DNA from 3 places in the Bacillus paranthracis genome. Region 2 is predicted to be linked to each of the others. Evidence: riboswitches for the same ligand, from Rfam matches in the RefSeq annotation. Region 2 holds a riboswitch; each other region holds the start of a gene.

Region 1 (7,496 bases), 1.0 Mb from region 2:
ATGATATTACCTTTCTTGTATTAAAAGAGTAAAAAAATGATTTGAAGGGAGTAACTCAAATTATGACATTCAAAAACGAGGAAGAACTAAATAAAGCTTTCGAGGCGGCCAAAGCGAGTCTAGAAATAGAAGGCATGACTGTTACAAAGGAAATGGAAAAAATTATAAAAGAAAAGGTATCCGGAAAGATAACGCACGAGCAACTTATTACATTAGCTGATGTGATTGCAAGACGTGGACGTACTTAACAATCTAGAAACCACCACAAAATTTTTAAAAATAAACGGGGAAAAAGAGATGGTAGATCCATCTCTTTTTCATATGCTCCATGATTAACTGCGAATCGCCTTAATCAGAAAACGATGTTGCGTCACATCAAAATACCCTTTTTGTAAGATGACTTTATGTATACGATATAATTCCTCATAATATCTTTCGACAGTAAAATCAGGAATTTGCCACGGAATTGCTTTTAAATAATAGACGATAGCGCCAATATCATAAAAGCGTTGGAAAGGGAATGCTTCTTTTGCTTCTAAGATAGTAAATCCATTTTCCTGTAGTTCATTACATGCCGCTTCAAGCGACCAACTTGCAAATTCACTATTTAGTGGTGTGTCAAACTGTTCATTAAGTTCAGCGCAATCGAGACCACCAACTTGTTGTGTAAGGAACATTCCATTAGGAGAAAGAATTCTGTTTACCTCAGAGGCAGCATATGATTCATGTTGATTCATGATTAAATCAAACTGACCATTTGGAAATGGTAAAGCAGTATCATTAATCACTTCGACGACTGTAACTCCTAAAGGCTCTAATTTCTTCCGAGCAATTGGCAAGTTTGGAGCGTAACCCTCAGTCGCATAAATAGTTGGCGGGAATGGTTGTAACATAGATAAAAACTCTCCGCCGCCAGTACCCATATCAAGCATTGATTTAACACGTTGCATAAGCTGATAAGCAGTGCTACCGTACGACCATGATAAAGGCTCGCTCTTCATTCGACCCGTTTCTGAAATAAAAGAAAAATCCCAACCGCTAAAATTTGTATTAGCACTTTCTAATAAAGTTAAAAATAATGGATCACGTTTCATAATTGTATCCTCCTATTTTGTAAGTAAATGATATGGTGAGAAAAGAAAAAAGGAGGACCTCTTATGAAAGGGGAACGGTTTTACGTTTTGTGTTCGAATAGATTCATATAAATTCGCTCCTTGTAAGAATGGTTATTTATATATTCGGGATAAGTAAGTGAAAGTCCTTTGAATTTGTGAGGGAAGGTTATGCTCTTCAATAATTGGGCCATTAAATGAAATAGTGCAATACGTATTGATTACATGAATTTTAACGTTTTTGAATTTTCTTGAATTATCCTCTTGAACCTCTAGTTACTTTAGGTTTTATAATGAATTTATATTTTTAATAGGGGGATTTACATGAATACGGATAAAAAGTTTTCTATTGGAGAATTCTCGAAAAAAACGGGCATACCAATTCCTACTTTGCATTACTATGATGAAATTGGATTGTTACAACCAGAAAAGAATCCTTCTTCAGGGCACCGCATTTATAAATATCAAGATATTATAACCTTACAAAAAATTATAAGTTTAAAATTTCTAGGCTATAGTCTAGATAAAGTCGCTAATTTGTTACATGAATCAAGCTTTAGCGTTGATCTGAATGAAAGCTTGTCTCTCCATTTGCAAGTGTTAGAAAGAGAAAAAGAACAAATTGAGCAATCAATGCAAGTAATTAAAAGAGTAATGAAGTTAGTCGAAGAGGAAGAAGAGGTAGATAGTACTGTATTATTTAGTCTTATTTACGGTATGAATACTGAACATACACACAAAGAATGGACGGAACGCCATAAGTTAACGGATATCGTGGAAGAAATATCAAAGAAATCAGAAGAAGATAAAATTGCTTTGGATCAAACGTTTATTCAATTGTCTAAAAAGGTTAAGCAATTATATGGTAAACCAGTCGAGGATTTGAAAGTACAAGAGATGGTAAAGGAATATATAGAAGAGTCTTTTTCATTTCTTAGTGAAGATTTGATACAAAAATTAGCTAATACTAGTGTGGAAGAACTGGATATGCAAGAACTTGAAAATATGATACCCTCGCCTTTCACAGAAGATGAACAAAAATGGCTTAATGAAGCGATGGAATATTATATGAAGCAAGTAGAAATGGAATAGGAATAGATTTTATGAGTGTTTAGCTTCATCGAAATAATGCTATAGACCTTTCATTGAAGGAGGGGAATATGTTTGTTATTGCTTTATTCAAAAGAAAGAAATGCGTATGCTTTATTTTTGAAGCATACGCGTTTTTGTTTAAAATACTCAAAAATAAAAATCTTTTGGTAAAGTATCATTTTTTATTACCGTTCTTAACCCATGTTTTATAATCCAAGGATTAACTGGATGCTGTTTATCACGTAATTGCTGCAACCATTGAAAAACGAATTCTTTATCTTCTTTCGTAATATCGTTAATATGATTGGCTACAGATTTTTGAACATATTTAGAAGGGTCATTCATTAAAGGCTCAAGAAGCTGTAAATTGTACTGAAAGTCACCTTTCAGAGCTCCTATTTTTTTAGCCCAAGGAAGTCTAGGTCTCGTACCTTCAGAAACTAATCTTCTAATGTGACTGTTTTCATCATGAATCCACTTTTGTAATATGTTTAGTGTGTCTTCATGGTATGTTTGAAGAAAAGGCCGAATGGCATATTCAGCAGTATTCCTTTTCGTTATTTCATACATGGCGTTGAATGAGGTTTCAAAATCGTTAAGCCCATATTTTTCAACGTATTTTGCAATAGGCATGTACATATATCCGTTTGTAAATGTGCCTACTTCTGTTGTATTTTCTGGTCCTAATGTTTTCAGTAATATATGTATTGCTTCATTAAAATCTTTTTGTAAAGCATTGTGTAATTCATCTGCCAATACTTCAATACGCTGCTTTAACTCTAAATTTTCAACTTTACATGTTACGGAAGACACAAAGTTTCTTTTAGAGAAAGTAGGATCGTGTTTATAAATAGAATCAGCCATTTTTTCTGCTAATTCTTCGTTAAATAAAAATTTTAGCGGAACATATTTACCCATTTTTTCACCTCAGTGATCAGTTGAAAACAAGTTTTATTTTTTAATCGACAATCCATAAACTAAAGTCTCACTCGGAGTCGTAATACTAAAACCTGTCGTTTTATAATCAAGCTTCACCGTATCACCAGTGTAGTCTTTCGTAAATGAATCCATTTGTACGATAAGGTCTGCATCTTCATATACAACATCATCTGCAACATATGTATCCCAAATTAAATCGACATCAACGAAAATACTACAAGAGTTTGTCATTGTCCCTCTAATGCGAATGATTTTTTTATCTTCACGTTCTAATCTATGTATAGCTGCTATTGCTTCATCAGTAATGCGAATGTTCATTGTATCCCAACCTTTATTTATATTTCCTTTATTATTGCAAAAACAGGGGCAATAGGGAAGCAAAGAGGTTTGCAATAAAAAACGAGCAAACAAATTTGTTTGCTCGTCTCCCTTTATTTCAGTTCACATTTATCAAGTGGAATGACTTTTGTTTTTTTCGTAAATTTGTATCCTAACCAAAGTACTAAAAAGAGTGGTAAACCGATGTAAGAAACGAGTACGCCGTTCCAATCGATTGATTCACCCATAAATGCGCCGTAGTTTTGACCTAAAATTACGATGACGCAAAGTGCAAATGCGAAGATTGGTCCGAATGGGAACCATTTTGCTCTATAAGGTAAGTCATTTAAATCTTTTCCTTGTGCGATATATGCTTTACGGAAACGGTAATGACTAATTGCGATTCCAACCCATGCGATAAAGCCAGACATTCCAGATGCATTTAATAACCAAATGTATACAACACCGTCACCGAATAAAGAAGCAATGAAAGCGATACTACCGACAATCGATGTTACGATTAATGCGTTAACAGGTACGCCGCGGCTATCTAATTTACCAAGAAACTTCGGTGCTTTCCCTTGGCGAGCTAAATCCCAAAGCATACGAGTTGATGCATACATACCAGAGTTACCAGCAGATAGTACTGCCGTTAAAATAACAGCGTTCATAACAGAAGCAGCGAAGGCAACGCCCGCTTTTTCAAAAATAAGTGTAAATGGACTTACTGTTACATCACTTGCGGCAAGACTTTCAGTTGTATAAGGAATTAATAAACCGATAACGAGAATGGCAAGGATATAGAATAAAAGGATACGCCAAAAGATCGAGCGAATTGCTTTCGGAATATTACGCTCTGGATCAGAAGTTTCACCAGCAGCTACCCCAAGTAATTCAGTTCCTTGGAAGGAGAAACCAGCTGCCATAAATACTCCGATAATTGCCATGATACCACCGTTAAATGGTGCATCTGCAACAGTGAAGTTTTTAAATCCAACCGTTTCGCCGCCCATAATTCCGAAAATCATCATAAACCCGACAATTAAAAAGATAATAATCGTAGCTACTTTAATAAGTGCAAACCAATATTCAGATTCACCAAATCCTTTAACAGATAAGTAGTTTAAAAGGAAAATAATAGCTAAACATAATCCGCTCCAAATGAGGGAAGGAGTATCTGGAAACCAAAATTTCATAATTAATGTTACTGCAGCTAGTTCAGCAGCAATCGTAATGGCCCAGTTATACCAATAGTTCCATCCAAGTGCAAAGCCAAGTGATGGATCAACAAATTTTGTTGCGTACGTGCTAAAAGAGCCAGTAACAGGCATGTAAGCTGCGAGTTCAGCTAAGCTTGTCATTAAAAAGTAAACCATAATTCCAATTGCGGCGTATGCAATTAATGCCCCGCCAGGTCCAGCTGAATGGATGACACCACCGCTGGCAAGAAATAGTCCGGTACCAATTGTACCGCCGAGAGAAATCATCGTAAGGTGCCTTGATTTTAGACCGCGTCTTAATTCACCTTTTCCTTTTGTAGCTTCTGTTTTAGAGGTAGCTTGATTCGTTGCGCTATTCATGTTCAACACTCCTTTTCTTGTAAGATAGGAAGGAGCGGGGGAGAAAAATACAAAAAACCGCCAAAGGAATTTGGCGGAACGTTTCACAAATAACCACCCCATCATACCCTTCCGTTAAGATAGCACCCCACGTTTACACGGTAATTTTGTAAACGTGACAGTTCTGTTCCTTTCGGAGACAGCCCCAGCTCATATTTCCAGAGAAGAAATATAAACTTCGGCAACTTTTCCTTTCAAACGGAGTCGGTGACTTTCTCTGTGTCTCGTCCGTTTTACTCTTAAAAGTCGCAACCTCTACCTCATCGGATTGATGAGGATTTGATATATTGCTAAGATTTTTAATATATGGCAATTGTAATGAGTTTCTGAATATATTGCAAGATATTTTGTAGGAAAAAATCAAAAAATATCGGTTATTGTATAGGAAACGCTTGCAAAACTCCACCCGAACCTACTATTATGTAACAATAAGCAAAGAAAAAATTGTTATACAAATGTTTCGCAAAAAATATTGAAAAACCCTTCAAAAATTAAAAGAAAATTCAGAAAATATAATTCGACATTCATAATCAGGTCATATTTTTTGATATAATTAGAGTAACGTGTAAGTAAAAAAGGGGAAATCAAAATGAAATTAGAAACAGAAAGGCTCTATATAGTGCCGTGTACAGAAGAGAGTATTCACGTTGCTAACGAGCAAGGATATAATAGTGGTCCTCATGTTGTAGGGCATGTAGAAAATGTAAAACAGGATAAGGATTTATTACCTTGGGGCGCGTGGTATGTCATTCGAAAAGAAGATGACATCGTTCTAGGTGATATAGGGTTTAAAGGGAAACCAAATGAGGAGCATACAGTAGAAATTGGTTACGGTTTTATTGAGAAATATTGGAATAAAGGGTATGCGACAGAAGCTGTAAGAGAACTAATAAATTGGGCTTTTCAAACTGGAGAGGTAGAAACAATTATTGCGGAGACACTTCTTGAAAACGAAAGCTCGATTCGTGTATTAGAGAAATTACATATGAAGAGAACTGGCACTACAGAAACAATGATTAATTGGAAAATAGAAAAATAAAAAATACCGCTCGAAGTATATCGGGCGGTATTTTTATCGTTAAGGTAGCATTTGTTTTTGATCATTCGGATATCCGGCTGTCGGTGTGTTAGAATGCTTGGAATGATTACGAACAGCAATGAAAATAGAAATAATAACGACAAGACCAATTGCCACGTAAGAAAGGGAAATAATCGTTGGATCCACTTTAAATGTAGTAAGTAGTGTACGAATGTTTGTAAAGATAATAAGGCCACCAACTAATACGCCAAGTAAATGAGAAGGTACGATGCGCACTAACCATGCAGCGATTGGAGCTGCGACAATACCGCCAAGCATTAACGAAAATACCCAAACCCAACTTACTTGTTCCCAACCGAGTGAGATGAAAAAACCAATTGTTGCAGCGAGTGAAACAGGAAACTCACTCGTATCTACAGATCCGATAACTTTTCTAGCTTCATTTCCTCTTGCTAAAAGTACAGGTGTCGTAATCGGCCCCCAGCCACCACCACCAGTTGAATCAACGAATCCAGCGAATAAGCCAAGCGGAACAAGTTGTTTAGCAGACATACGTTTCTTTGAAGTAACAACTTGTTTTTGAATAATGAATCGTAATAAAATATAAACCCCTAAAGTAAATAAAAATACAGAAATGTACGGTTTAATTACATCCCCAGGTAAATTGCTTAAAAAACATGCTCCAATAAATGCGCCAATTGCTCCTGGTAATGTAAGCCTGGAAACAGTATATTTATCAACGTTTCCAAATTTGATGTGAGATGCACCAGAAGCGGCGGTTGTAACGACTTCAGCTAAATGAACAGAAGCGGAAGCGACAGCTGGTGCGATACCAAACATTAGTAAAAGCGAGGTAGATGTTACCCCGTACGCCATTCCAAGTGCTCCATCGATCAATTGAGCGAAAAATCCAATAATAGCAAAGACAATTAATTTCTGCATAAATAATCCCCCTGTAATAGTAAATGAAAAAGGCACTTTTCCCGTGTGAGAAAAGTGCCTTTGGTTTTTCCAATCAGCAATAATGAAATTTGTTTCATTATAATACACATTAATCGTATAAATCAACTAGGTTTTAAAGTTTTTTGAATTGAATGAAAGAAAAATAAAATATACAATAAAAGGATGGAGAGAAAGGGGAGAAAGACATGTTATTATTTGATCACCTCGTACATGCAGTGAACTGTACACCGGAGGAAGCGGCAAAACAAATGCAGGAGCGTGGATTTCATACTGCACTAGGCGGAGAGCATACTACTTGGGGTACTTGGAATAGTTTATGTTATTTTGATTTATCATATATAGAATTTTTAGCAGTTCAACATGAAGAAAAAGCGAAGAAAGCAGATAATCCATTAGTACAAGAAACGGTAGTGA
Region 2 (7,496 bases):
ACAATCAAGAATGTGCATGTACTTCTTACGTAAAGCACATATTGGTGAAGTTCAATCTTCTGTATGGCCTGACGATTTACGTGAAGCTTGCAAGAAAGAAAACATTCATCTATTTTAATAGAAGAGAGAGAATAGCTTAAATATAGAGCTATTCTCTCTTTTTTACTGTGTAAACGAATGGTTTACAGTGAGTTTTACTAATGGTTTCTTTCTTTTTTATCTCCTTGTATGTAATAATTTGTTAAAGGAGGGGACGTTATGAGCTTAGGAGAACAGTTAAAAAAATTACGAGAGTCAAAGGGATTTTCACAAGAGGATGTTGCTAAAAAGATTGGTGTGACGAGGCAAGCGGTATATAAGTGGGAGAATGATAAAAGTTGTCCTGATATTGATAATTTGATTTTATTGAGCGAAATGTACAATGTTACGCTCGATGAGTTAATAAAAGGGAATCAAAACATTAAAGAAAAAATACATATTGATGAAGAAGATGAGGATTTTGAGAAGGAGAACGATTTTGGTTTTTATATTGGATTTGGTTTACTAATTATGAGTGCGTTCATTGATTATGAAAAAATACAGGTGGTTGTATTAGTAATTGCACTATTCATGATGGTTTTTTATTCGGATGTGAAGAAAGTTATTTTGAATGAGTTCAGATCGTTTTTTGAAAGAAAAGATATATATGATAAAAAGTGAGAAGAGTAAGTTATATTTCCTAGGAAAGAGTATAACAAGAAAATAAATTGCCTTATAATAATTTTAGGATGTTAATAGTATGTTAAAAAGCTCAAACAAGTATAACCCCGTTCTAAAGCTAGGACGGGGTTCAAAATCTAAGTTTTATTAAGTGTAAAGTTCTTTCAAATATTTTTACTTTAGTAAAGACTTCTAATAAAACATTAATTATTTATTACCGAGTTCTTCCGCTAAACCGATTAAAATGCCTTCAGTTCCACGAATGTAGCAGAGACGGTAAGAGTTCTCGTATTGAACTACTTCGCCAACGAGCTGAGCACCATGCTTAGTAGTAAGCCTAGATACCATTTCGTCAATGTCTTCAACGGTGAACATGACGCGCAAATAACCGAGGGCATTGACAGGAGCTGCCCGGTGATCTGCTATAGCGGGCGGGGTAAGAAATCGCGAAAGTTCAATTCGGCTATGGCCATCTGGAGTTACCATCATAGCAATCTCTACGCACTGAGAACCGAGGCCGGTTACGCGACCGGCCCATTCACCTTCGACAGTGGCGCGCCCTTCGAGTTTCAAACCAATCTCCTCGAAGAAAGAGATTGCATGATCAAGGGATTCTACAACGATGCTGACATTATCCATTCTGAGTAATTTGTTGTTTGTCATTGTCTTTATCTCCTTATATGTAAAAGTGTATGATCTAACCATCTACATAATTATACTATTAAAAAGTTATAAACTCCTTCCAAACAAAAAATAGCTTGTCACAGTATAGGGAAATGTGACAAGCTATTTTTAATTGTGCTATATAGTATCTTGTTAACAAACAATACCGCGACTTCCCCGAAAAATGTTTCTACGCTGTATGCTCTTAAAGGGCCCGATCGTTGTATAGAATGAAGTGTATTATTTAAATGATAAATACATTTCTTATTACTCTATATGCAAATAGCTTTCTATTTATATAGGAAGGAAGTAGATTCATATAATTTGTTTTAAGTTTTACTAGTAGAAATTAGCTCATCTGCACTAAAGGCTCAATTTTCGCCATAAATGATTGATGCAGCGCCTCGACACCTGTTACTAAATGAAGGCGGTCAATAACGACAGACACTTTAATTTCTGATGTACTTACCATTTTAATATGAATATCTTCTTCTTTTAAAGTAGTGAACATATTCGCAGCAACACCTGGATTAGAGACCATACCAGATCCTACAATTGATACTTTTGCTAAATGATTTTCATATTCTACTGATTCATAGTGAAGTGCCTCTTGATTTTGTTCCAATACTTCTAATGTTTCTCTTAAATCATTAGAATGGATGGAGAAGGAGAGATGAACAGTTCCTTCATTTGTAATACTTTGAATGATGATATCTACATTAATATGTGCCGCTGCTAATGTAGAGAAAACTGTTGAAAGCGAGCCTTGTTCCAATCCTTTCAATGTGATACGTGTAATATTATCTTCAAATGCAATACCTTTAACGATTGATTGTTGTTCCATGGTACATTCTCCTTTTACAATTGTTCCATTTTCTTGTTCCATACTTGAGCGAACTTCTAAAATGACATTATGATTTTTAGCAAACTCAACAGCACGTGGGTGTAATACACCAGCACCGAGATTTGCAAGTTCTAACATTTCGTCATAAGAAATTTCATCTAATTTATAAGCATCTTTTACAACTCGTGGATCCGTCGTATATACGCCAGTCACATCTGTGTAAATATCACATTTTTTTGCGTTCAGTGCAGCAGCTAATGCAACAGCAGTTGTATCAGAACCACCGCGTCCAAGCGTTGTAATTTCATGGTTTTCACTAACGCCTTGGAAGCCAGCTACGATAACAATCGTACCTTCAGCAAGATAAGATTGAATTCGATCTGTATGAATGTCAGTAATCCGTGCACTATTATGTACAGATTCTGTCGTAATACCAGCTTGCCATCCTGTTAATGAAATCGCGTTATAACCTTTTGCTTGTAATGCCATTGTTAATAATGAAATAGTGACTTGCTCTCCTGTTGATAGAAGCATATCCATTTCGCGTTTACTCGGATTTTCTGTAATCGCGTTAGCAAGTGCTACAAGTTCGTCTGTACTTTTCCCCATTGCTGAAACGACAGAGACGATACTATGTCCTCGTTCATATTCTTCAATAATTAAATTTGCTACATGTTGAATGCGTTCAACGCTTCCGACAGAAGTGCCACCAAATTTTTGTACAATCGTTTCCATTACGAATTCCTTCTTTCATCCATTTTTAAGAATAGATTAGGACATATATAAATCCCAATATTCCTGTAGTTACCAGAGAAAAACAAAAAACACCATCTCAAATAAGTGAGGATGGTGCTGTTACAGGAAAAGGGAAACAGAAAACGGAGCTAATAAAAAAACCGCCAAAAAAGGAATACCATAAAAATGATATCTCTTTTTTGTAGATAGCTCTTCATACGTACACGTCTGTACATATGACAGTTCTGTTTCTATTCGAAAACAGCCCCAATCGATACATACAGAGAAATATATCGATTTCGGCAATACTTCCTTTCATCTAATTTCATAGACATCTCTGTGTCTCCATTAGAATACTCATAAGTATCGCAACCTCTATCTCACGTTTTAGGCGAGAGTGTTTGATTTATGAAGTTGTTGGTAACATTTGTTTTATAATAATTTAAATTTTTCGAGGAATCAAGTGTTTTATATATATTTTAAAAATTCTATCTTTTTATGAGGGAGTTTGTGAAAAATGTAGCAAAATAAATTTATTACATGTACATTAAAATTATAGTGCATTGGAGGTGGAAGAATGAAAGGGAAAAAGCCTATTTATGTTTCAACAGAAATGAACACAACAATGGAGAAATTATGGGAATACACGCAAGAACCACATATACATACAGAATGGGATGCCCGCTTTACTGAAATTTCATATTTAGAGAAAAAAGAAGGAGAACCACAGAAATTTTTATATAAAACAAAAATCGGATTTGGACTTGAAATAGCTGGGGAAGGGGAATCGATAGGTGAAATAAGAAAAGAAACAGGTGAACGGATTTCTTCTTTAAAATTTTGGACAGAAAATCAATTATCACTTATTCAAATAGGGCGTGGTTATTGGAAGTATACACCCCGTAAAGAACACATTCATTTTGAGACGCAATATGATTATGATACGAGGTTTGGTCGTATAGGGAATGTAATAGATTTCTATATGTTTCGGCCGTTATTAGGCTGGGCGACTGCTTGGAGTTTTGATGCTTTAAAATTATGGTTAGAAAAGGGGCTTCATCCTAGGTTGCTAATTAGAAGAACAATGACATATTGGCTCGTATGTTTTTTATTTGCATTTGTATGGATGTATCAAGGGATCTTCCCAAAAATAATTTTCAGTCATCCAGAAGAGATGAAGATGCTTTCTGCGATTATTGATTCAACTGGAAATAGTATTGCAATTCTTAAAGTAATAGGGATGTTAGAAATTATTTTTGGTATCATATGGCTATTTCCAGTTCCAAAACAAAAATTATTTATACTACATATTTTTATGTTAATAGCCTTAACGATAGTGGCAGGATTTACGAATATCGTAAGCTTTACAGAGCCGTTTAATCCAATTACATTAAACGTTTTACTAATGGGGGTATCGATTGTCGGTTATATAAATAGTTTTGATTTACCAAGTGCAAAAAATTGCAAGAGGAAGAGAAAGGGATAATGTATGGCTAATATGTATGAAAGACTATTAGGGGATTCTTATAAAAAACTTCATCCAAAATTACAGAAACGTTATGAGATTACAGAAGAAAATAGCTTTACTGGAGAAGGAAAGATGGATGAAATTTACGGAGGTTCTTTTTTCGTAAAATTGATATTAAAAATTGCATCGAAGTTTCGAATGTTTTTCTCTGAGCGGGGGAAGGAAGTGCCATTTACAATACATAATACCGCTGAGCGAGATGGAAACGGAAATGAATTTGTGCGATGGAATCGTACTTTTTACTTTCGTAATAAGAAAAGATATTTTAATGCGGTAATGAAATTCGATGAAAATGAAATTGTAGATTATTTTGGTGAACCACACATACTTGTTTCTACACTGAATTTTCATATTGATGAGATGGGGGCGATGCATATTTCTTCAAAGAAACAATGGTTTTACATGTTTAGAAGAAAAATCCCGTTACCTAGATTCTTATACGGAGAGGCCAACATTGTAGAAAGTTATGATGAAACAAAACAGTGCTTTCGAATTCATGTACAAGTACGCAATCCGTTAATTGGTTCATTATTTTCATATAGGGGAACATTTGTGGAGAGGAAATAAATGATATGAAAAATATAATAGTTGGGCTTGCTTGTTATATTATTTTTCTAATATGTGAGTGGTCAAATGTAAACCCAGTTGAAGCAATTATTTTATTATCTATTTTGTTATGTATACCGATGTCTTTTTGTATTATTGATAAAAGAGCACGAAATGGATCGTATGTATTATTTTATAAATCTGTATCGTTTTTATATCCGATAGCAGCGATTTGTGCAATGTTAGCTTTCGTAACAAATCAATATATCTTTGCGATAATTTGGTTTGTATATACGGGGATCGTTGCGTTATTTGGTATAAATAGATTACTAGAAAGAGGATGGACACCGTTAGAAGAGACAGCTATCGATAGTGCGTTTATTTATTTGTTTTTAGGTGGTTTTTGGTTTTTTGCTTCTGTAGCAAAGATTTCGATTATGCAGTTTACTTCTGACATCGTTTTACTCACAGCTGCACACTTTCATTATTCGGCGTTTCTATTGCCATTATCAGCTGGTTTAATAGGGCGGAAGAGAGAAAAGAGCAGTAAAGTATATGATGCAATTATGTTTATTATAGTCATTTCACCGATGACAGTTGCGATTGGAATTACGTACTCAAGGGTATTTGAATTTTTTGCAGTGTTCCTATATTTATGTGCGATTTATGGGTATGGAATTTATGTTTGGCGGGCGAAATTTAATGCTATCAGTGCAAAAATCCTCCTAATCATATCGTCTAGTACGCTCATGGTAACAATTATGTTTTCACTTATATATTCGTATGGGAATTTGAAACATGTAATGACGATTACAATTGCCCAAATGGTTTGGATTCACGGTGTTGTTAATGGAATTGGAGTAGCGTTGCCGGCATTTGTCGGCTGGATGATTGAAAAGAGTGTTCCGAACTATAAATATTACGGGAAACCAATGAGCAGATTAAGAGGAGAGGCGACAGTTGGTGAAGCATTTTTACATAACAGAAATGTAATAGATAGCAAGGAATACAAAGGTTTAGTTGATAAAATGAATGATTTCCATAGTGGGATATTTGATAGGGCCAAGATTCCTGTAAGTATTATTCGTTTTTATGAAAATACAACAGAGTATGAATTACAATCGCATATTAAATGGACTCGCTGGTTCCGCCCGTTTGCATTTTGCTATGAGAAAATGAGTAAGCGTGTAGGACAAATGCATTTAGGAATGGGCGGCAAGTGGGAAACGATGCACGGCTCTATCATAGGGATAATGGATGAGAAGGATGGAAGGGAGAATGTAAGGGCTTGGCTAAGAAAAAATGAAACAGGGGAGTCTATTTTTTTAGCCTTGTATTCCATGTATACATATAAGAGCGATACATATATGAATATCGCATTGCCTTTACCATATTCGAATATGACGGGGATTTTAAAATTACGCAATGATAATAATAATTTAATTATTACTAGTAAGCTGAGAAGAAATGGTAAGGGAGATGAGGGGATCTATATACATACTCGTTTCTTTACAATCCGTTTACCGTTAGCTGAGACGTTTATTATTAAAGAGGGCACCAATCAAATGTTAGAAGCTAACCATAAAATGTGGATATTTGGAGTTAAGTTTTTAGAAATTGATTATGAGATTAAGAAAATAGAGGAGAAGTAAGAAAAGCTTGGAGAGATTCCAAGCTTTTTTTACGTATGGGTAATTGTCATAGCGACTTGTTTATCTAAGTCTTTGTCCCAAACACGTTGAATTTCAAACGTACCTTTTTCAAAAAATAATGGAAATCTTTCTTTAAACCAATCTTGCATAGGAAGATTTAGTGCTGTATCGATTGGTACCCATAATAATTCGCCTTCAGGAGGATTCGAAAGGAGTTCACCTTCAAATGAATCTGTCCAATAGTTAAATACCATATATCGAACATTTTCTTTCGGATTTACGTATTCATCTAATCCTTTAAAAGTTAAATTTGAAACAAGTAATCCAGTTTCTTCTTTTACTTCCCGTTTAGTAGCTTGAACGATACTTTCTGGAAAATCTACTTTTCCGCCGGGAGCGATGTAACCAGGGAAGCCAAGGTGATTGGGGCGCTGTATTAACAATACTTTGTTATTCCGCTGAATCATACACATTGTATACATACAGTGCTCTATATCTTTCCAATTGTTGCTCATATGAATCTCTCCTCTTAATAAAATCTTATAGTTTTTAACTATAGTTATGTATGACAAAAAATACAATAATAATACAAAATTATACAATTTTCAATTGACTATTACTAATTTTCAGAACTATAATTAGTCTGTTACATCAATACATCGTACTTGAGAGGGGAATATATTCTATGAAAAATAGAATAATCGCAGCAGGAGTAATTGCAGCTAGTATATTATCTTATTCATCTAGTAGTTTCGCGCAAACGAAAAAATTTCCAGATGTCCCAGCTAAACATTGGGCAGAAGACTCTATTTACTATTTAGTAGAGAAA
Region 3 (7,496 bases), 880 kb from region 2:
GAGTGTATGTAAATAGAAGAAAGTTGCTCGTTTTTTATGTAATAAAGGTTCAATCCAATTTGTAAGCCATTTTCTTTTACTTACTTGCTTATTTAGTTGCGGAACATCAGTGAAGATGCTAGCAAATTGATAAAAACGAACGTTCATTTTTTCTTCTTGCTCGATTATGTAATCCCATGGTATTCGTTTTGTAGGCTGTTTTTTCGTGTATAGAAGTAGGAAAGCAAGTAGTAAGAGTAATCCACCTAATATGAGAACATTTGCTACATAAAACAGCATATAAATGACTAGGGCGTTACAAGCAATACGAATAATCAGCCATATATTTTTTTCGTGACAATCACGCCACATCCAATGTATGTATATGTTCCAAGCTTTCGTAACCATTAAAATGATAAAGATTGTACATAAGAAAGGTATCGTTAATTGTAATGATTGCAGTGCAAGCGGAACGAGAATAAGAAACGTAAATAACAATGGGAAAAGCTGAATGATGTAATTGTATAGAAGAGATTTTTTGAAATAAGAAGTTAATTTCTCTTCTAGTGCTAGTAAATAGACAGCGTCAGGTTTCTGAATAAATGTACGAATAGGGCATCTCGTTATAATGAATGTAAGTACAATCGTGATGAGTAGTAAAGATATTCCTTTAGAAGGAGATGCTTTTAGAAACTGAGCATAATAGTATGCACCAACACATGAAATAAAGATAAAGCTATATAGTAAACCGTTAATCATACGTGCAAAGTATGTAATGATATTTTGCATATGTTGTTGGAAACGGCTGCTCCATAGTGATTCGATTGACATGTTTTTCACCTCTTTGTTCTATTATATATGTTTTGTAAAAGAAAAAACGAGCAAATTGCGTTATGCAACTTGCCCGTTTTTCTTTTCGTTATTTTTTTTCTGATCACGATTCATTAATGGATAGAAGGCAAAGCCGATTACGAATAAACCAATTCCGAGAAGGAATGTTTTTATATCGGCTGCGCCCGTTTTAATAACCCATAGTGCGTAGCAAAGTGCAATCACTGCGACTATGCCATCTGTAATTCTTGCCCGTATTTCATTTTTATACGTTTCACCAGTTGCGACTAGTTTTAACTGGAAGATTGGTGAAACGAGATATGGAATGAGGTAGGCCAGTGTCGATACAGTAATAACGAATGTATAAGCTTCCGCAATTGTTCCTGATAATGTTGAGAATAAGAACACTTGCGACATAATGTTTGTTAATCGTAATGAATAAATTGGACTTCCTTTTTTGTTTGTTTTTGTGAAGAAGGAAGGGAAGAAACCTTCTTTTGCTGCTTGATACGGTACTTCTGAGCTTAATAAAATCCAGCCTAAGATGGAACCGAATAGGGAAGTAAGAGCAAGTAATGCCATCAGTTTCCCGCCGCCATGACCCATTGCAGCGTTTAGTGCATCTGCTAATGGACGTTCAGAAGCTTGTAATTTATCAATGTGAAGTACACCCATTGTTAAAATTGTAATTCCTAAGTAAATCGCAACTGTAATAAGTAATCCCGCAACTGTTGCGCGTTTTACCGTTTTTGGAGAAACGGCCCGGTTTGATAAAAGAACCGCTGATTCAATTCCGATAAATGCCCAAAGCGTCGTAAGAGCAGCTAAGTTTACTTGTGAAAGTAGACCGTGTGATACACCTGATTTATCGATCATCGGTGTGTACCATTGTCCAAACTTAGAAGCTTCGAATGCAAATAACGTAACGACGATAAATAAAAGGAATCCAGTTACTTTCGTTGTTGTTGCTAAGAAGTTTAGCTTTCCAGCTCCGCTTACACCGTTTGTTAATATAATATGAGTTCCCCAAAGTAAGATGGAACAAATCGTAAATGTAATTAGTTTTCCGACTTCTACATTAAAAGAACCGATTGAAAATAGTAGTCGTGTATCTTTCATAATCGGGAAGAAGAGTGATAAATATCCCGCAAATGATGTAATGATGGCAACGTTACTTGCCCAGTTTGCAACCCAATATCCCCATACCATACTGAAACCAGCCATTTTTTTCTTTTTTGGTGTTGAGAATAAAGCATATGCATGACTTTGTGGTCCTGTCGTTAAATCAGGACGACGAATTGCTAAATTACCGAAAACAAGAGCTAGCATTAAAACACCAAACCCTGTTGTTAACCAAGCTAAAGTGACACCGAGAGGGCTTGCTGTTTGTGCCAACGTACTTGGCACCATGAAAATACCAGCGCCAACCATATTACCGACAACGAAAGCTGTGAGTACCCAAAAGCCCCATTTTTTTTGTTGCATAGAAAATACCTCCAAAGTTAGTATAACCAAGTCAAGCGAGGAGATATGTATGTCTTCCTGAGTCAGGAAGAGAAGTCCCAAACAAAACAAAAAAAGCACGTAATTTGCCGCTACATGCTTTCTATCTTATAAGAAACCCACGACATACCTCTCGATAGCTCTCCACAAACGAAACGTTTGTGACAGTTCTGCACTTATTAAGTAGCAGACCCAGCAAGCGTGCATGGTGGACACGGGCTTACTTCGGCAATCATTCCTTTCTCATTCGTTCATCAATGCCACTACATCTCCTGAAATGATACTCTTAATGACTGCAACCTCTACCTCACCGAGATACGAATGAGGATTTAAATATTAATTTAACGTATTTAAGAGTAACAAATGAATTTTTATACGTCAATGGATATAATAATAATCAGATTATAGAGAAGAGTTTGTGATTAAAAGCAAGAGGGATTATTATGTAATATTGAATTTTCATAATATAATAAATGTTGTTGGCGCTAGATGATTGAAAAGGGGATGAAGTATATGTCTGTATGTCATAAACATTCAGTAATAGGTGTGTTAGATTCGGGAGTTGGGGGATTAACAGTTGCGAGCGAAATTATAAGACAATTGCCTAAAGAGAGCATTTATTATATTGGTGATAATGAACGTTGTCCGTATGGGCCAAGAAGTGTAGAAGAGGTACAATCTTTCGTATTTGAAATGGTTGAGTTCCTCAAACAGTTTCCGTTAAAAGCTCTAGTTGTAGCATGTAATACTGCTGCAGCTGCTGCATTGACTGCGCTGCAAGAAGCACTTTCTATTCCGGTTATTGGCGTTATACATCCAGGAGCAAGAGCGGCAATTAAAGTGACGAAGAAAGGGGAAATCGGAGTAATTGGAACTGTAGGTACGATAAAATCTAATATGTACGAAAAAGCATTGCATGAGCTTGATACATATTTGAAAGTGCATAGTCATGCGTGCCCGACCTTAGCTACAGTTGTAGAAAATCAATTAGAAGATACAGCATATGTAACCGAGCAAGTAAAACAAGCTTTACTGCCATTAACGAAAGAAGATATAGATACGTTAATTCTTGGGTGTACGCATTATCCACTTTTAGAGTCTTATATTAAAAAGGAACTAGGAGAGGATGTAACGATTATTAGTTCTGCAGAAGAAACAGCGATAGAGTTAAGCACAATTTTACAGCATAAAGGAATTTTGTCTGACAATCTGAATCCTGAGCATCGATTTTTTACAACAGGCTCTGCCTTATCATTTGAACATATTGCTGAGCGTTGGCTAGGATATCACATTTCTGTAGAATGTGTGGATTTACCCGTAAAGAATGCTCGCATCTGTAATTAGACTGTATGAAAGTACTTTTTGTTCAATAAATCAGGTTAGTTGCATAAGAAGGAAAAAATGCACTTTTAATTGAAAGGATTAAGGTCATTTCAATTAAAGGGGAGATTGGATTATGGAATTATTAAGGTCTCAATTATTTGCTTTAGAGTATATTTCAAAATATGCAGAGAACGAAAAACGTGAGGCGAAAGCAACAATTAATCATATACTTAACATGTGTAATATTACAGATGAAATATTTGAAGAAGTTGTCGCTAACTTAAAATCTCATGCAAGGATTGCTTTACACTTTCATCCAGACAGACTCGATTCGAGTATGAAAAGTGTTGCTGAAGCATTGTTTGAACAAGGAATATATAAAAGTCAGTTTGAAACATTGCTATCTAATGGAAGTGTGTCTGCTTATCCTGGCGGTGAACGTGACCTTTGGGAACAGAGAATATTTGGAGGAGCATATCAATTGGAAGGTGTAACGAATGATCAACGGCCAAAGTATGGGGCGCTAAATTTGATGTTACATCCAGATGGGCCGGCTCCGCGTTTTGGATCCTGTTATTTTCTCTTATCTCCAAAAGTTTCTTATCGCTCTACATATACGTATTTAGATTCGCATCAAGATCCAAAAGAAAAGGGGACTTATGAGGAGTTTGATATGATTTTAGCTGCTCTTTTGGAAGAAACATTCGTAAGAGAGTTTGCAATTGGTGAAGGGAATTTGACTCCAACAAGATTAGTTAATCATTTACTGGCTAACCTGGAAAGGCCGTTTATAGATTTAGTAAACAAAGAGTCAGCCCGTAACCTTAATCATTATATTGAAGCGCAAGTTCATGGAGATATTTCTCTTAAAGAAGACGTGGAAGCTCTTGTTGTAGATCCTTCATTTAAGGGTACGGATGTAGGAAGAAAATTAGAAGGGATTTGCCTGAAGTATGCTATTGATTTGTATTGGCACACGGGTTTTGTACTTATGGTAGACGACGTTCCAATGGATTTTAGAGGTTCAAAAATGCCATCTTTAGCAAGACGCATTGCACGGAATCATTGTATCGATGCAAATATAATTGGTTCTGCTGTAGCGGATTTGAAACGCAATCCATTATCTTGGAGTGATCGTGGAACTTATGAAGAAGTGCTTCAGGAATTAAAATTATTATGGCATGTTTTAGTTCGATTTGGAAAACCAAATCGGAAGTAGAACGAAATCCTTCGTTTTTGGGAAGTATCTATATAAAAAAGAAGCTGATCTAATTTTAGATCAGCTTCTTTGTATAAGATTAAACTAAGTTTAATACAGTTACTTTTTCACGTGTCATAGACTCAAGGCTCTTACGAATACCTTGTGCGCCCATACCTGAACCTTTTACACCGATGAATGGGAAGTGGTCAGGGCCGCGCTCTGTGCGTCCGTTAATTTGAACAGAACCAGTTTCGATTTTGTTAGCAATTGCAAATGCTTTGTTAATGTCTTTAGTGAAGACACTTGCTTGCAGACCGAACTCTGATTTGTTAGCAATTTCAATTGCTTGCTCATCTGAAGAAACACGGATGATTGGAAGGATTGGGCCAAATGGCTCTTCCCAAGCAACTTTCATTTCTTCAGTTACGTGGTCGATTAATGTTGGGTAAATTAAGTTACGCTCACGTTTGTTACCGATAACAATCGTAGCACCTTTTTCTACAGCGTCGTCAACTAAACCTTGAACGAAGTCAGCAGATTTATCGTCGATTAATGGAACGATTGTGCTGTCTTGTTCTGGAGATCCAACTGAGAGTTCAGCTACTTGCGCTTTTAATAAGCCAACAAGCTCGTCTGCTACGTTTTCGTGTACAAGTACACGTTTAATAGCTGTACAACGTTGACCAGAGTAAGAGAATGCACCGCTTACGATATGGTTTGCAGCATCTTGTAAGTCAGCATCTTCACGAACGATACCAGGATCTTTACCACCAAGTTCTAATACAAGTGGAATCATGGAAGCTTTTTTCGCTAAATGTTTACCTGTGTTTGTACCACCTGTGAACGATACCATATTGATACCTTCGTGTTCTACTAAGTAGTCACCAATTACAGAACCGCGTCCTGTAGCTACGTTTACTAGGCCTTTTGGAAGACCAGCTTTATGAAGTGCTTCAACCATTTTAATACCACTAATTGCACCTTGAGTGGCTGGTTTGAAAATAACAGCGTTACCCATAATTAATGCTGGTGCAAGTTTTGCAGCAGATAAATTTACTGGGTAGTTAAACGGTGCGATTGCTAATACAACACCAAGTGGTGCGCGTTGGATAATCGCAAGTTTAGATTTTGTACCGCCCGGGAAGCTATCGCCCATCATGCTTTCTCCGTGCATATGTAAAGCTTCTTCGATTGTGTAACGAATGAAGTCAGCTGTACGAACAACTTCTTTCTTCGCATCTTTATATCCTTTACCGACTTCTTTCATAATGATATCGGCAATTTCATCTTGCATATTTACGAGCTCATCAGCCCATTTATATAAATACTTTGCGCGATCTTGTAGAGAAGCTTCCGCCCATGATTTTTGAGCTTCTTTTGCAGATGCAATTGCTTCATCTACTTCTCCGCGAGTAATTGCTTGTACTTGTCCAATTACTTCGTGTAAGTATGGAGATGGAATTTCGATTGTTTCTCCTGAAGAGCTTTCTCTCCATTCTCCATTTAAATAAAATTTGTACGTATTGCTAGTTGTCATGATTAGTCCTCCTAAAATAGCAACTTGTAAGAGTGAGTATAAGGTGATTGTAGGGGGTTTGATAACATTTTTCAAATGAAATGTTTGTGAAAACGATTTCTTATTCCTTTTTTATTTTGTATGCCCTTTCTTGCAGAACATTCTCTTATTTCAAACTGATGCATCATATATTTTTATTCCATGTGTAAAAAAACAATTGACAGAATACTCAATAAAGTTGTAAGATTATAAATGGAAAATAAATGAAGGGAGTGTGCGTAATGATTGTAATCGTAAATGTAATGGGTTTAGCTCTGTTAAATGGCAGAAAACATTTATATCATTACGCAACCCGTGCGGATATATAGGGCATCTTTGTCTTATAAAAAGCGTACGTTGCGTATATCGTAACGTACGCTTTTTATGCATTTTTGTGCATATCGTCAAGCGGCGGTATGCTTTTTTTTGTTTGTTTTCCATGCTACTATATAAAACTTTGGAAGGTGGAAAAATGTGATGAGATTGTATGGGTTACGAAATGTAAATGTGATGGGTCTGGATAGTGGATAGAGAAATGAGAGGTAAACGAGAACGAGAAGGGAGAGATTACATTGTTTTCAGTATTACTAAAGTTAAAGTGGTTTTTTAAAGAGCATTGGAAGAGATATAGTATCGCCATTGGAGCTCTTTTAATTGTGAATATAGTTGAAGTTATTCCCCCGAAAGTGTTAGGGGTTACGATTGATAATATAAAAACAGGAACGTTATCAAACGAAGCTATTATACAGTCTATTCTTATTTTAATTGGGGTTACCATAGTTGGATATGGTCTCACTTTCGTATGGCAACATCAATTGTTTGGTGGTGCATTCGTACTGGAGAAGACGATGCGCTCTAAATTTATGGGCCATTTACTTAAGATGACGCCGACTTTTTATCAAAAAAATCGTACTGGTGATTTAATGGCGAGAGCGACAAATGATTTAAAAGCAATCGCTATGACAGCTGGTTTCGGTATATTAACGCTCGTTGATTCGAGTTTATATATGCTTACGATTGTCTTTATGATGGGATTTACAATTAGTTGGGAGCTTACATTTGCAGCACTTATACCGCTTCCAATTATGGCGTATGCGATGAATA

The links. Region 2 has a riboswitch for lysine ahead of NLJ82_RS09060 (aspartate kinase). Riboswitches for the same ligand answer to the same signal wherever they lie in the genome.
Region 1: linked by a shared signal. The riboswitch ahead of NLJ82_RS14420 (amino acid permease) and the one ahead of NLJ82_RS09060 (aspartate kinase) in region 2 are both predicted to bind lysine.
Region 3: linked by a shared signal. The riboswitch ahead of NLJ82_RS04560 (amino acid permease) and the one ahead of NLJ82_RS09060 (aspartate kinase) in region 2 are both predicted to bind lysine.

The regions. Positions count from the first base shown of each region.
Region 1 covers NZ_CP101135.1:2,797,742-2,805,237, reverse strand. Annotated here, with positions in the region: gene NLJ82_RS14450 (hypothetical protein) at 1-32, shown strand, start outside; gene NLJ82_RS14445 (antitoxin VbhA family protein) at 63-248, shown strand; gene NLJ82_RS14440 (class I SAM-dependent methyltransferase) at 333-1,094, opposite strand; gene NLJ82_RS14435 (MerR family transcriptional regulator) at 1,437-2,204, shown strand; gene NLJ82_RS14430 (DNA alkylation repair protein) at 2,352-3,122, opposite strand; gene NLJ82_RS14425 (iron-sulfur cluster biosynthesis family protein) at 3,156-3,461, opposite strand; gene NLJ82_RS14420 (amino acid permease) at 3,575-5,041, opposite strand; lysine riboswitch at 5,154-5,346, opposite strand; gene NLJ82_RS14415 (GNAT family N-acetyltransferase) at 5,670-6,119, shown strand; gene NLJ82_RS14410 (sulfite exporter TauE/SafE family protein) at 6,159-7,061, opposite strand; gene NLJ82_RS14405 (VOC family protein) at 7,268-7,496, shown strand, end outside.
Region 2 covers NZ_CP101135.1:1,768,372-1,775,867, forward strand. Annotated here, with positions in the region: gene asnA (aspartate--ammonia ligase) at 1-118, shown strand, start outside; gene NLJ82_RS09050 (helix-turn-helix domain-containing protein) at 259-699, shown strand; gene NLJ82_RS09055 (VOC family protein) at 907-1,362, opposite strand; gene NLJ82_RS09060 (aspartate kinase) at 1,712-2,941, opposite strand; lysine riboswitch at 3,141-3,327, opposite strand; gene NLJ82_RS09065 (DoxX-like family protein) at 3,519-4,427, shown strand; gene NLJ82_RS09070 (DUF4166 domain-containing protein) at 4,431-5,036, shown strand; gene NLJ82_RS09075 (YndJ family protein) at 5,042-6,667, shown strand; gene NLJ82_RS09080 (8-oxo-dGTP diphosphatase) at 6,697-7,182, opposite strand; gene NLJ82_RS09085 (N-acetylmuramoyl-L-alanine amidase) at 7,353-7,496, shown strand, end outside.
Region 3 covers NZ_CP101135.1:890,404-897,899, forward strand. Annotated here, with positions in the region: gene NLJ82_RS04555 (ABC transporter permease) at 1-810, opposite strand, end outside; gene NLJ82_RS04560 (amino acid permease) at 871-2,295, opposite strand; lysine riboswitch at 2,443-2,626, opposite strand; gene racE (glutamate racemase) at 2,827-3,657, shown strand; gene NLJ82_RS04570 (DUF3626 domain-containing protein) at 3,770-4,855, shown strand; gene gapN (NADP-dependent glyceraldehyde-3-phosphate dehydrogenase) at 4,935-6,374, opposite strand; gene NLJ82_RS04580 (ABC transporter ATP-binding protein) at 6,965-7,496, shown strand, end outside.